Geothrix sp. 21YS21S-2: one gene and its partner. The protein of the gene in region 1 interacts with the protein of each later gene in a pairwise test. Links are inferred from orthologs where the notes say so. Each region holds a gene or a part of one and is shown in the gene's direction. Other genes may lie near its edges.

Region 1 (7,722 bases):
GGTGGGGTCCGGACGGGTTCACGAACACGTTCAGCACCTTCGAATTCCGCCCGGGCGGACCTTGGCTGTTCACGATGCACGGCCCGGACGGGACTGGCTATCCGAACGAGTCGGAGTTCCTGGAGATCGTCCCCGGGTCCCTGGTCCGGATCCGGCACGTCAACCTGCCGCACTTCGAGCTTTCCATCGCCCTGGAGCCCTGCGCGGCCGGGACCCTCGTTACCTGGACCGGCGTCTTCGAAAACGCCGAATTCGCCGAGAACATGCGGGGGTTCCTCGAGAAGGCCAACGAACAGAACCTGGACCGGTTGGCGCGCGAGGTCGGCGCTGGCGGGCCGGTGGGCGTCTGACCCCTGCGGGGGCAAGGGAGGAGCGCATGAAGAAGGCGGAAACCGCCCAGGATCCATCGGCATCGGAACTCATCTCCGACCGGATCGCCGGGCTCCGGGACTGGCGCGGGGAGGCCCTGGGCCGGATGCGCGCCCTCATCCGGGAGGCGGACCCGGACGTCGTCGAGGAATGGAAGTGGGCCAACCCGGTGTGGTCGCACGCGGGCATCATCTGCACGGGCGAATCCTACAAGAGCGTCGTGAAGCTCACCTTCGCCAGGGGCGCGTCCCTGGAGGACCCGGAACGGCTCTTCAACTCCAGCCTGGAGGGGAAGACGCGCCGGGCCATCGACATCCGCGAAGGCGAAGAGGTCGACGCGTCCGCCTTCAAGGCGCTCGTTCGCCAAGCGGCCGCCCTCAACCTCCTCAAGAACCCCGGTTAGCGCGGAGCGCCTGACACGCCCGCGGCCCCTGATATAGTGGCCCCATGACCCCAGCGGATCGCTCCAGTGGACGGCGCACCCTCTTCGTCGCCGGCATGGCCCATGCGATGCATGACGGCTACACGGACACGATCTTCGTGCTGCTGCCGCTGTGGCAGGCGGAATTCAGGCTGGGCTACGGGATGATCGCCATGATGCGCGGCCTCTATTCGGGGGCGATGGCGGGGCTGCAGGTGCCCGCCGGATTCCTTGCGGATCGCCTGGGCGGGCGGGTGGTGTTGGCGCTGGGCACGGCGCTCACGGCCCTGGGCTACCTGCTCGCGGGTTTCACGGGGAGTCTGGCGGGGCTCTGCCTGGCGCTGGCCGCGGCCGGCGCGGGGTCCAGCACCCAGCACCCCGTGGGCTCGGCGGCCGTGGCGCGGGCCTACGGCGACAAGGCGCGGGGTCCCTTGGGCATCTACAATTTCACGGGCGACCTGGGCAAGGCCGCCTTCCCCGCCGCGGCCGCGCTGCTGCTCATGCGGATGCCCTGGCGGGGGATGCTGGGGCTGATGGCGGCGTTCGGCCTCTGCGCCGCCCTCGCCATCGGCCTGCTCCTTCCGGACGCCCCGCAGGCCGGCAGCGCCCTGGGGCCGGAGACCCCGCGCCGGGGCGGAGGACGGGGCGGGTTTCCGCTGCTCTTCGCCATCGGGGTCATCGACAGTGCGGTGCGCATGGGGCTGCTGACGTTCCTGCCGTTCCTGCTCAAGGCCAAGGGCGCGGGCCTGCCCACGGTCGGCCTGGGCCTCGCCCTGGTGTTCCTGGGCGGCGCCGGGGGGAAGTTCAGCTGCGGCTGGCTGGGAGGCAGGATCGGAGTGCTGTGGACCGTCGCGCTCACGGAGGGAGGCACGGCCGCGGCCATCCTCCTCCTTCTTGCCCTGCCCCTGACGCCGGCGCTGGCGGTGCTGCCCCTGCTGGGGATCATGCTGAACGGCACCTCCTCGGTCCTCTACGGCACCGTCCCGGAGCTGGCCGCCACCGACCGGACGGAACGCGCCTTCGCACTGTTCTACACCGGCACCATCGGCAGCGGCGCCCTGTCGCCGGTCCTCTACGGCCTGCTGGGGGACGCGGTGGGGGTGACCTGGGCCGCCGCGGCCACCGCCCTCACGGCCCTGGCCACCCTGCCCCTGGCCGTGGCGCTGGCGCCGCACCTGGTCGGGGACCGGGCGGGTTGACCGGGCTTCACCTGGGGAAATGCTCGGCCTTGTAGCGCATGGCGGTGAGGATGCGCTTGCGGGGGCTGGGATGGTCGAAGAAGAGGAACTCCTCCACCGGGCCCGGATCCGCCTTCCGGTACTCCACCAGCTTCAGCTGCGCCTCGGCGAAGCCGTCGGGCTCCAGGGACGCGTTCACCCCGAACAGGTCCGCCTCGGTCTCCTGGACGCGGGTATCGGTGTTCAGCGCCGGCGTCAGGACGAACATGAAGAGGGTGAACAGGCCCGCCAGGAGCGGCAGCCCCGCCGGATCGCCGATGTCCCGGATGCCCCAGGACCCGGCACGGCTGCGCAGCGCCTCGAAGGCCCAGGCCACGAAGGCGAACCCGGCCAAGAGGACCAGCGCGAAGAACATCAGGGCCTTGTACAGGTGGTTGAGCACGTAGTGGCCGAGCTCATGGGCCATGACGCCCTTGATCTCGGGCAGGGTGGACCGGTTGAGGAGGTTGTCGTTGAGGCGCACGGCGGTGGTGCCGAGGATGCCGCTCACATTGGCGCTGACCCGGTTGGTCTGCCGGGAGGCGTCGAACCAGAGGACATCCTTGGCCGGCACGCCGTTGGCCCGGGCCAGAGAGAGGATGGCCTGGCGGGCGGGGCCCTCCGGAAGCGGCTTGTACGCGTTGAAGAGCGGGTCGATGAAGGCCGGGGCGATGAACATCACGAAGGCCAGGACCAGCACGCCCCCGCCGGTGCCCCAGATCCACCAGGTGCGGGGGAACCGCCGGAGGGCACCATAGAGGGCGGCCAGGGCGAGGGCCAGGATGACCGTGGAGACCAGCAGGCCCACCACCTGGTCCTTCATCCAATGGGGAAAGGACTGGGTGGCCATGCCGTACCGGTGCTCCCGGATGAAGTCGCCGGCCACGCCAAGGGGCAGCTGGATGACCCAGGTGGCGGCCATGAACAGCACCGCGTAGAGCATGGTCTGAAGGGGCCGGCGGCGGGTGGCGCGCTCGGCGAACTCCCGCATGGCCGCGGAGGCGCCGGTGGCCAGCAGAAGCCCGAAGGAGCCGAGGGTGACCAGGAAGCTCCCCAGTTGAAGCCAGTAGCCTCCCGTGAAGTAGGCGTCCGAACGCCCGCGGGCCTCGGGGGAGATCCGGGCCAGGTAGGCCGCCGTGGCCTGTTCCGGATCCCGGGGCAGCGCCGCGCGCCAGGCGTCGTCCACGGGCCGGATCATGGCCGCCTCGCGGGACGCCGCGCCCGCGCGGACCTTGGCGGTGAAGCCCAGACCGAGGCCAAGCGCCAGGCAGGCGGCAAGGATCGCCCAGACGGATTTCTTTTTCATGGCGTCTCCCGGGAGGGCGGCGTCGCGCGCGCCCATCGATGAACTTGCATTTGGAGGTATGGCCCATTCTGGACCCGGCCGCGCGCCGGGGCAAGCCGGGCCGCCGCCTGCCGGGTTAGACTAGCGTGAACCCAACCTTCGCCCCGGGCATCCCCGGGCGCACGCCATCCGCCGGCCCGGTCCGGCGCGGGAGTCCCGCGATGACCATCTGGAAACTTGACGCCTCCGAACAGCAGGACCTCCTGGACCGCTTCCTCCGGTACGTGGCGGTGGACACGCGCAGCGACGACAACGCCGAATGCTTCCCCTCCACGGAAAAGCAGAAGGACCTGGCCCGGATCCTGGTGGCGGAACTGGAGGCCCTGGGCTGCGCGGGCGCGGCCATGGACGAGTGGGGCTACGTCACGGCCCGGGTTCCCGCCAATCTGCCCGCGGGCCATCCGGCCTTCGGCAAGGTGCCGGTGGTGGGCTTCCTGGCCCACCTGGACACCTACCACGCCACTCCGGGGGCCAACGTGAAGCCCCGGATCATCCGGGGCTACGAGGGGGGCGACCTGGTGCTGGGCGCCGGCGAGACCCTGGTGGCGGACCACAACCCCACCCTGGCCCAGTGCCTGGGACACACCCTGGTGACCACGGACGGCACGACCCTCCTGGGCGCCGACGACAAGGCCGGCATCGCCGAGATCCTGACCCTCCTGGCCTGGCTGCGGCGGAATCCGGACTTCCTGCACGGGGAGCTGCGCATCGGCTTCACCCCCGACGAGGAGGTGGGCCGGGGCACCGAGCACTTCGACGTGGCGGCCTTCGGTGCGCAGTACGCCTACACCCTGGACGGCTCCGTGCTGGGCGAGGTGGAGGACGAGACCTTCTGCGCGGACACGGCCATCTTCACCATCACCGGGCACGACGTGCACCCTGGCTACGCCAAGGGCGTCATGGTCAACGCCGTGCGGGTGGCGGCGAAGCTGGTGGAGCTGCTGCCTCCCGACAGCCTGCCGGAGACCACCGAGGACCGGCAGCCCTACCTCCACCCCTTCTCCCTCACCGGGGACGTGACCCGGGCCGAGCTCAAGCTCCTGGTGCGGGCCTTCACCGAGGAGGAGCTGGAAGGCCGCGAGGAGATACTCCGGAAGCTTCAGCGCGATGCGGAAGGCTCCTTCCCCGGGGTGTCGATCCAGCTGGAGATCAAGGAATCCTACCGGAACATGATCTACAGGATCGCCGAGGATCCCAAGGTGCTGGACTACGCCCTGGAGGCGGTGACCCGCCAGGGCATCACCCCCATCCGCCGGGCCATCCGCGGCGGAACGGACGGGGCCCGCCTGTCCTACATGGGCCTGCCCACGCCGAACATCTTCGCGGGCGGACAGAGCTTCCACTCCGTGCAGGAGTGGGTGTCCCTGGAGTGGATGGCGGCGGCGGTGGAGGTGTGCGTGCAGCTGCTGGGGGTGTGGGTGGAGAAGTCGGGGAAGGAAGCCTAGGATCGTGGGGCCGGTGGACCGGCCCCACGATTCACGGAGGAAGCAGTCAATCGCCGGTCGAAACCCAAACCGTATTGGATTTGGCGGAGCCATAAGGGTTGGCGACCATCACATGGATCCGGGCGTAACGGTCGGACGGGGCCACCGCGAAGGAGTAGGTCGCCGCTGTGGCGTTGGCCACAGCCGTTCCGTTCTTGTACCACTGGTAACGCAAGGGTGCCGAACCCGTGGCCACCACGGTGAACCGGGCGGTTTGGCCCACGCGCACCTGCTGGTTCGTGGGTTGGGTGGTTATCCGGGGGGCGGTGCCCGTGGTCGTCACCGTCAGGGTCGCGGGGTCGCTGATGGCCGAACCGGCGGAATTGGTCACCACCACCGTGAACTTCGTTCCGGAGTCGCCCGGGACGGTGGAGGGCGTGGTGTATCTGGACCCGGTCGCGGCGGGGATGGCGACGCCGTTCCTCCGCCATTGGTAGGTCAGTGGCACGGAACCGGTGGCCGTCACGGAGAAGGTGGCGGTGGCCCCCGCCCTCACGGTCAGATTGGCGGGTTGAGCGGTTATCGCTGGGGCGCTAACCGTGCCGACGACCAGCGTGAGGGTTGCGGGCTGGCTCGTCACGCTGCCCCCGGCAGCTTTCACGACCACCGTGAAGACCGCCCCATTGTCGGCAACCACGGCCGCCGGCGTGGTGTAGGCGGCCCCGGTTGCGCCCGCGACGGCCACGCTGTTCCTGAACCACTGATAGGTCACGGGGGTGGTGCCCGAGACCTGGACACTGAAGGTCGCAGTCTGCCCCAGGGTGACGGTCAGGCTCCTGGGCTGGGTGGCGATCACCGGCGCGCCGGGCAGTGGCGTTTCGGTCACGGGGACGTTCTTGACCGGGCCGGAGCCCACGGTTGCGGTGCGGGCGTTCCATTGGAACCCGTGGGGGAAGTTCACCTGCACCGGGTTCTGGAAGCCCGTGTGGCAGACGTTGCAGGCGGATTCCGTGGAGGTTCCGGTGCTGCCGTGCTCGGAGCGCCAGTCACTGAACCCTTCGCCGTGGTTCGAGGCGTGGCAGGCGCCGCAGCTGCCGATGGCCTTCGGGGCGGCGGCGGTGCCCTGGTACTGGGCGGCGGTGAAGGTGTCCATGGCCTGGCTGCTGGGGAGCATGGCGTGGGGCGAGTTGTGGCAGGCGGTGCAGGCCATGTTGCCGTGACCGGAGGCATTGCGGAACAGCACGCCGGCGGTGTCCACCCCGGGAACGTTGGTGTGGCACTGGCTGCAGCTCGGTTCATTCACCCAGGGCGTCCGGGCCTTGGTCAAGCTGGTCGCGGCGACGTTGGCCATGGAACCATGGCAGTTCGTGCAGGCGCCGGTCGCGTCCGTATGGGCCAGCGAGCGATTGCACCGGGTGGAGGCGCCGGGGTGGCAGTCGTAGCACGCGGCGCCACGGGTCGCGTGGGACCCATGGATGGCCTCGGACAGGTATGTGCCGGCGGAGCCGCGGCCGGTTTGGTTGAGCACCGGACTTCCGTGGCAGCTTGCGCACAGAACGGGGGCGCTGCTGACCAGGTTGGTCAGGTGCTTCGCATCGTGCTTGTGCAGGATGTCGCCCAGAGGGTCGGCACTGCCGTGGCATTTCGCGCAGTTGATCTCATCGGAGGTCGGAACCACGATCTGGGTCCTGGCCACCGTGGCCCCGCTGGCATCCTTCACGGTGATGAGGCCGGTCTGGTAAGGGTTCCAGACCCCCGCATCATTGATGGGCGTAAGGGGGATGCCGTTCACCACGAAACGGTTGCCCTTGGCGATCATGGCGCCGGACAGGCCGTTCGAGATCGAGGGATCATCCAGGTTCAGGCCATGGTCCAGGGCGGGGCTGGCGCCGAACAGCTTGAAGGCGTTGGTCCAGAACTGGCCGAAGTTGCCTTTGTTGGCGGAGGTGGTGTTGCCGAGGATGCTGTAGCTGAGGTTGACGCCCGTGGTCACCACGACAGGCGGATTGCCCCGCTGGACCACCTGGGCCTGGATCGTGTTGTACGGGGGCAGGATCACCGCCTTGTCGTAGGTGGGATTGAGGCAGTGCATGCCCAGGTCGTTCCAGGCAAATACAACGTATTTACTGGAGCCGGTGTTATTGGGCAGCTTCTGGGTGGACTGGCCGGGGAGAATGCTGGCTGCGGCCAGGAGGAGCGGTAGGAGTCGTCTTCGCACAGGCACCTCATGGGAAGGGGAAGGTGTCGAGGGACCGGGGGGCGGTCTCAGGAGTCGCCCAATATCGGTTGGAGGTAAAGGAGTGCAAGGGTTGCACATGAGAAAAAAGATCCAACATTCTGAAAATACTAAGGTAAAAAAGTTTTGGATTTAATGTCTATAGATCCAATCAGGAATACACCATTGATTTAGCGTCCCAGTCGCCCATGGATTGGTCATTTCCTGGGGGGGATCCGCTTCCCGTGCCTATGGGGAGACGAGGATGCGCACCCCCCCCCTGGCTGGAAGTGGTAACCTTAATTTTATCCAGCTACTTAAATGACGATCACGTCCCCTGCTGGCGTCCGGGACGATCAACCGGGCGAAAGGAATCCCGTGAAGCTCCTTCTACTGCTTAGTATTATTATTGTTTCCATTGGACTTTTGATCCGTGCCCTCCGCCGCCGCTCGCCGGCGACGCATCACGTAGCTTCGTCAGAGATCCCCGAAATCCTGGCCCAGCTTCAGGTTTCCGCTCGGGAGGGGAACGCCAGCGTTCTTACGCTCCCATCCGGCGGGGAAGGAGTCCAGCTCCAGTTTTCCATCGACCACGGCGTTGTCGGCCTGGATTGGGTTCTCGTTGGCCACAGGAACCTGTCCGACAAGTCCAGGATTGCCGAAATGGCGACGGCACTTGGCTATCACGTCGAAGAGTGCGAGCAGAACCAGGTGCGCCAGCTCCGGATCAC
Region 2 (5,352 bases), 290 kb from region 1 along the record:
TAGATTCCGCCCCGCAGATTCGCGCAGGTCCAATAGGCGCCTTCCTTTTCCCGCAGGAGCGCCACGGTCCTCCCCTGGTGCACGCCCGCCACCGGCGCGCCGGGATCGGGGAAGCCCGAAGGCAGCGCCCACGCGGGCGCTTCCAGGCCGCCCAGGGGCACCGGGCGCCCGTGCAGGAGGTGGTCGGCCTCCAGGTCGTCCAGGACCCGGACGGAGCACCAGGGCAGCACGTCCCGCCCCTCCAGGACCACCCGGTTCCCGCTGCCGGGATCCTCCCAGGGGCCGATGGCGGTGCGCACGAGGCCCTTCAGGTGCGCGGGGCGCCCCAGGAGGCGCCCGATGTCCCGGGCCAGGCTCCGCACGTAGTAGCCGCCTTTGCAGGTGATGCGCAGGAGGGACTCCCCGGGCAGGTCGTGGGAGATCCACTCGGCCTCGTGCAGGTAGACCCGGGAGGGCCTCATCTCGAAGACCTCGCCGCGGTGGGCCTTCTTGTAGGCGGCCTCGCCGTCGATCTTCTTGGCGCTGGTGGCGGGGGGGATCTGGTCGGTCCAGCCCAGGAAGCCCGCCAGGACGCCCTGGAGGGCCTCCAGGGAGGGCGCGGGGCCTTCGGCGGTCACCAGGCCCATGTGGTCGCCGGAATCGGTCTCCGAGCCCCAGGCGACCCGGGCCAGGTAGGTCTTGGGCAGGGGGTGGAGCAGCTCCATGAGGCGCGTGGCCTGGCCCGCCAGCACCAGCAGGAGCCCCTCCGCGAAGGGGTCCAGGGTGCCGCCGTGGCCCAGGGCGAACTTCTTGAGCCCGGCCTCCCAGGCCTCGTGCTTGAAGGTCCGGACCACGTCGAAGCTGCTCTGGCCGACCTCCTTGTGGACGAGGTGGACGCCGGGGATCAAGCCTCTTCCCCGGCCGCGGGAGAAGGCACGGACTCATCCTCGGGCACGGGAGGACGCGCCGCCTCCTCCTCCTTGATCTTCTGGAAGATGGCCTCGATCTTGTTGCCCTCCTCCAGGGTGGCGTCCGGGAAGAACTGCAGCTCGGGCACGCGGCGCATCTTGAGGTGCTTGGCCAGGTGGGTGCGCAGGAAGCCCGCGGCGCGGCCCAGGGCCTTGCGCGAGCGGTCCAGCTGGGCGTCGTCGCCCAGGACGGTGTAGTAGACCCGGGCGATGCTGCGGTCCCCGGTGATGCGCACGGCCGTGAGGGTCAGGAACCCCAGGTCGGGATCCCGGAGTTCCCGCTGGATGAGGGTGGAGAGCATGAACTGGAGTTGGTCTTCGATCTGTTGGGGGCGGAGCATGACGGTTCCTCGAAGGGATAGTGTAACCGCGCAGCCGTGAGAGGATGGTCACGGGAGGGTCGCGCGTGCCGGAATGGTTCAAGGACTGGTTCGACCAGGATTATGCGGCCATCTACGCCGGGCGCGGCCCCGAGGAGGCCGAGACGGCGGTGGCCATGGCCCTGGCGCGGGCCCCAGGCCTCGCCTCCGGGCCCGTCCTGGATCTGGCCTGCGGCTCGGGCCGGCACCTGGCGGCCCTGCGCCGCACCAATGACCTGGCCTTCGGCCTGGACCTCTCCAGGGACCTCCTGGCGATGGCGCCCGCAGAGCTCCGCCCCTGGCTCCTGCGGGGCGACATGCGGCGCCTGCCGGTGCGCGGGGGAAGCCTGGCGGGGATCTGCATGTGGTTCACGCCCTTCGGCTACTTCTCCGACGAGCAGAACCGGGCGCTGCTCCAGGACCTCCGCCGCCTCCTCCGCCCCGGAGGCGTGCTCCTGCTGGACTACCTCAACGCGTTCCAGGTGCGGGCCAACCTGGTGAAGGAGGACGAGGCCATGCACCACGGCCTGCGGGTGGTGAGCCGGCGGTCCCTGGAGGGCGGGCGCATCATCAAGCGCATGGACCTCACCCGCATCGACACCGGCGCCACGCGCCGGGTCACGGAATCCGTGCGCCTCTACGATCCGGGCGAGCTGGTGGCCATGGCCCGGGAATGCGGCCTGGAGCTGGTTTCCGAAGCAGGGGACTACCACGGCGGCGCGTTCGAGGCCGCCTCGTCGCCCCGCTGGATCGGCTTCCTCGGCCGGAATGGGGTAGACTGGGGTCAATAACGCCAATTCCGGGAGACCGCCATGTCGTTCAGAACCCTCAGGGACATTGATGTCAAAGGCCACCGGGTCTTCCTCCGCGCGGACCTGAACGTCCCCATCAAGGAGGGCGTGATCAAGGACGCCACCCGCATCACCGAGACCCTGGCCACCCTCCGCCACCTCCTGGACGGCGGCGCCTCCGTGGTGCTCTGCTCCCACCTGGGCCGCCCCGCGGGCACCGGGTTCGAGGCGGAGTTCAGCATGGCGCCCGTGGCCGCGCACCTCAAGGGCCTGGGCCTGGACGTGCGCCTGGCCAGCGGCGTCGCGGGGGAGGCCGTGGAGGCCGAGGCCGCCGCGCTGAAGCCCGGCCAGGTGCTGCTCCTGGAGAACCTGCGCTTCGACAAGGGCGAGACCAAGAACAAGCCCGAGTTCGCCCAGGCTCTCGCCAGGCTGGCCGACACCTACGTGGACGACGCCTTCGGGGCCTCCCACCGCGCCCACGCCTCCGTGAGCGGCATGGTGCCCTTCATGCCCGCGGGCCGCGCCGTTGCGGGCTTCCTCATGGAGAAGGAGCTCAAGGCCCTGGGCAAGGTCATGACCGACCCGGACAAGCCCCTGCTGGCCGTCATGGGCGGCAGCAAGGTCTCCGACAAGATCGACATCATCCGCCACTTCTTCGGCAAGGCCGACGCCATCCTCATCGGCGGCGCCATGAGCTTCACCTTCCTCAAGGCCCAGGGCATCCCCATCGGGAAGAGCCTCTGCGAGGACGACAAGCTGGATCTGGCCAAGGCCCTCCTGGCCGAGGCCGCGGCCGCCGGCACCCGGCTCCTGATCCCCTCCGACCACGTGGTCGCCGACGCCATCTCCGCCGATGCCGAGTGCGACATCACCCAGGACGCCGCGGTGCCCGACGGGAAGCTGGGCCTGGACATCGGCCCCGAGACCGTCGCCACCTATGCCGGCGAGATCCGCAAGGCCCGCACCCTCCTGTGGAACGGCCCCATGGGCGTGTTCGAGATCGACGCCTTCGCCAGCGGCACGCTGACCATCGCCGAGGAGATGGCCGACGCCGCCGACCGGGGCGCCTTCGTGGTGGTGGGCGGCGGCGACAGCGTCTCCGCGGCCAACAAGGCCGGCGTCACGAAGCGCCTGAGCCACGTCTCCACCGGCGGGGGCGCGAGCCTCGAATTCCTCAGCGGCATGGAACTCCCGGGCGTCGTCGCCCTCCAATAGATCGGATCACATGATGAGAATGGTCGTCGCAAACTGGAAGATGAACCACCTGCGCAGGGACGCCGAGGCCTTCTGCGCCGCGCTCCTGGCCTCCTACAAGCCCGTGGACGGCGTCGTCGCCGCCATCGCCCCGCCCTTCCCCCTCCTCCCCGTGGTGAGCCGGCTCGTGGCCGGGAGCGCGGTGCGGGTCTACGCCCAGAACGCCCACGCCGAGGCCAAGGGCGCCTACACCGGCGAGGTCTCCATGGCCATGGTCATGGACGCCGGCTGCACCGGCGTGCTCCTGGGCCACAGCGAGCGCCGCCAGTACAACGGCGAGACCGAGGCCACCCTCCTGCCCAAGCTCAAGGCCGCCGCGGCCCAGGGCCTCCTGCCCATGCTCTGCGTGGGCGAGACCCTCGCCCAGCGGGACGCGGACCAGACCCTCGACGTCCTGCGCGGCCAGCTGTCCATCCTGGCCCAGGCCCCCGAAGGCCCCCTCGCCGTGGCCTACGAGCCCGTGTGGGCCATCGGCACCGGCCGCGTGGCCACGGTGGAGCAGATCGCCGAGGTGCACGCCTTCATCCGCAAGGAGCTGGTCACCCTCATGGGCGGGGCCGGCGGGGACGTGCCCATCCTCTACGGCGGCAGCGTCACCCCCGACAACTTCCCGGAGATCCTCAAGGTCCCCCACGTGGCCGGCGGCCTGGTGGGCGGCGCCAGCCTTGACCCTGCCAAGTTCCTCAAGCTGCTGGAGATCGCGGCCCTATAACCAGCGGGAGAGGCCGAACAGGCCCCGGACGACCGCCTCCAGCCCCGGGCTGCTGAAGCCGTGGGCCTCGCCGGCGTCGGCCATGAGGATGCTCCTGGGGGCCTCGGGGGCGCTGTTCCGGCGCTTCTCCTCCAGGTCCCGGATCTCGCGCTCCCGGTTCTTGTCCAGGCCGCCGGCCTCGATGAACGCCAGCACCCGGCGCAGCTCGTCCCGGTCGAACCAGAGGCCGTGGTCCTTGCACGCGTCCAGGATCACCCCGGAGTTGCGGGCGTAGTTGACCCGGTTCATGAACTTCCCGCACAGGGCGCAGGGGCGGTAGCGGATCTCCTCGGCCTGGATGGGCCCCCGGGGCCCCTCCCCGGGCAGGGCGCCCAGCACGCCGCCCCGCTCCTCCCGGCCTCCGGCGATGCGCTCGAACTCCTTCTGGGCCACCCAGACCCCGCCGCAGGCGTTGCAGGAGTCCAGGTGCGCGTCCCCTACGGAAGTATGGACAAGCTTGGCCTTGCAGGCCGGGCAGGCCAGGTCGGTGAGGGCGGCCTCGTGGCGAGTGACCTGGGCGCCGCACCGGGAGCAGTGCGCGGCGTGCACCGAGACCATGCCCAGGCACCGGGGGCAGGCGACGGTGGCCAGCTGGCTCCGGCAGTAGGGGCACTGGACGTCGTTCTCCCCCACGGCGGCCCCGCAGGATCGGCAGTTCAGGGTCGCTGCTTCCATGATCAGTCCTCGTGGTTCCAGGATGCCCCGTGCCGCCATGCGCATCAAGACAGGTTATATCCGACCCGTTAAGATGGGATTGGAGGCAACGATGCTCATCCTCATGGAGCAGGGCGCGACGGCGGAACAGGTGCGGATCGTCATGGCCGTCCTGGAAGGGGCCGGGGTGCGGGCCTACGTCCAGGACTCGCCCGCGGCCACCAGCATCCTGGCCCCCAACGCCTCCCGGGTCCTCAAGACCGACCGCATCGAGCCCCTGGAGGGGGTGAGCCGGGTGGTGCCCATCACCTCCCCCTTCAAGCTGGCCTCGGCCGACGCCGCCCCGGGCCGCACCATCGTGGACGTGCGGGGCGTCAAGGTGGGCGGCCGCGGACTGGCCCTCATGGCCGGCCCCTGCGGCGTGGAGAGCCGCGAGCAACTGTTCACCGTGGCGCGCTACGTCGCCGAGAGCGGCACGCGGCTCCTGCGCGCCGGGGCCCACAAGCCGCGCACCAGCCCCTACGCCTTCCAGGGCCTGGGCCAGGAGGGCCTGGAGCTGCTGATCGAGGCCCGGCGGGAGTTCGACCTGGGCATCG

Evidence for each region.
Region 2: the proteins of pepT (region 1) and tpiA interact in binary tests that used the Escherichia coli proteins (3 or more experiments, as listed by UniProt). The link is inferred for Geothrix sp. 21YS21S-2 from one-to-one orthologs.

Annotation. Positions count from the first base shown.
Region 1 is NZ_CP132910.1:1,020,792-1,028,513, forward strand. Bases 2,805-5,655 are described here. They hold pepT (peptidase T), read left to right. Parts: upstream 2,805-3,513; coding sequence 3,514-4,797; downstream 4,798-5,655. Other genes in these bases: RAH40_RS04640 (M48 family metallopeptidase), read right to left, coding at 2,805-3,313; RAH40_RS04650 (immunoglobulin domain-containing protein), read right to left, coding at 4,844-5,655. In the rest of the region: RAH40_RS04625 (SRPBCC family protein), read left to right, coding at 1-350; RAH40_RS04630 (DUF1801 domain-containing protein), read left to right, coding at 377-772; RAH40_RS04635 (MFS transporter), read left to right, coding at 817-1,989; more of RAH40_RS04640, read right to left, coding at 1,997-2,804; more of RAH40_RS04650, read right to left, coding at 5,656-6,994; RAH40_RS04655 (hypothetical protein), read left to right, coding at 7,370-7,722. UniProt on the Escherichia coli protein: Cleaves the N-terminal amino acid of tripeptides.
Region 2 is NZ_CP132910.1:1,310,616-1,315,967, forward strand. What follows is about bases 2,424-5,194. They hold tpiA (triose-phosphate isomerase), read left to right. Parts: upstream 2,424-3,325; coding sequence 3,326-4,063; downstream 4,064-5,194. Other genes in these bases: pgk (phosphoglycerate kinase), read left to right, coding at 2,424-3,312; RAH40_RS05975 (zf-TFIIB domain-containing protein), read right to left, coding at 4,058-4,777; aroF (3-deoxy-7-phosphoheptulonate synthase), read left to right, coding at 4,869-5,194. In the rest of the region: tRNA pseudouridine(55) synthase TruB, read right to left, coding at 1-887; 30S ribosome-binding factor RbfA, read right to left, coding at 884-1,288; RAH40_RS05960 (class I SAM-dependent methyltransferase), read left to right, coding at 1,354-2,097; more of pgk, read left to right, coding at 2,119-2,423; more of aroF, read left to right, coding at 5,195-5,352. UniProt on the Escherichia coli protein: Involved in the gluconeogenesis. Catalyzes stereospecifically the conversion of dihydroxyacetone phosphate (DHAP) to D-glyceraldehyde-3-phosphate (G3P).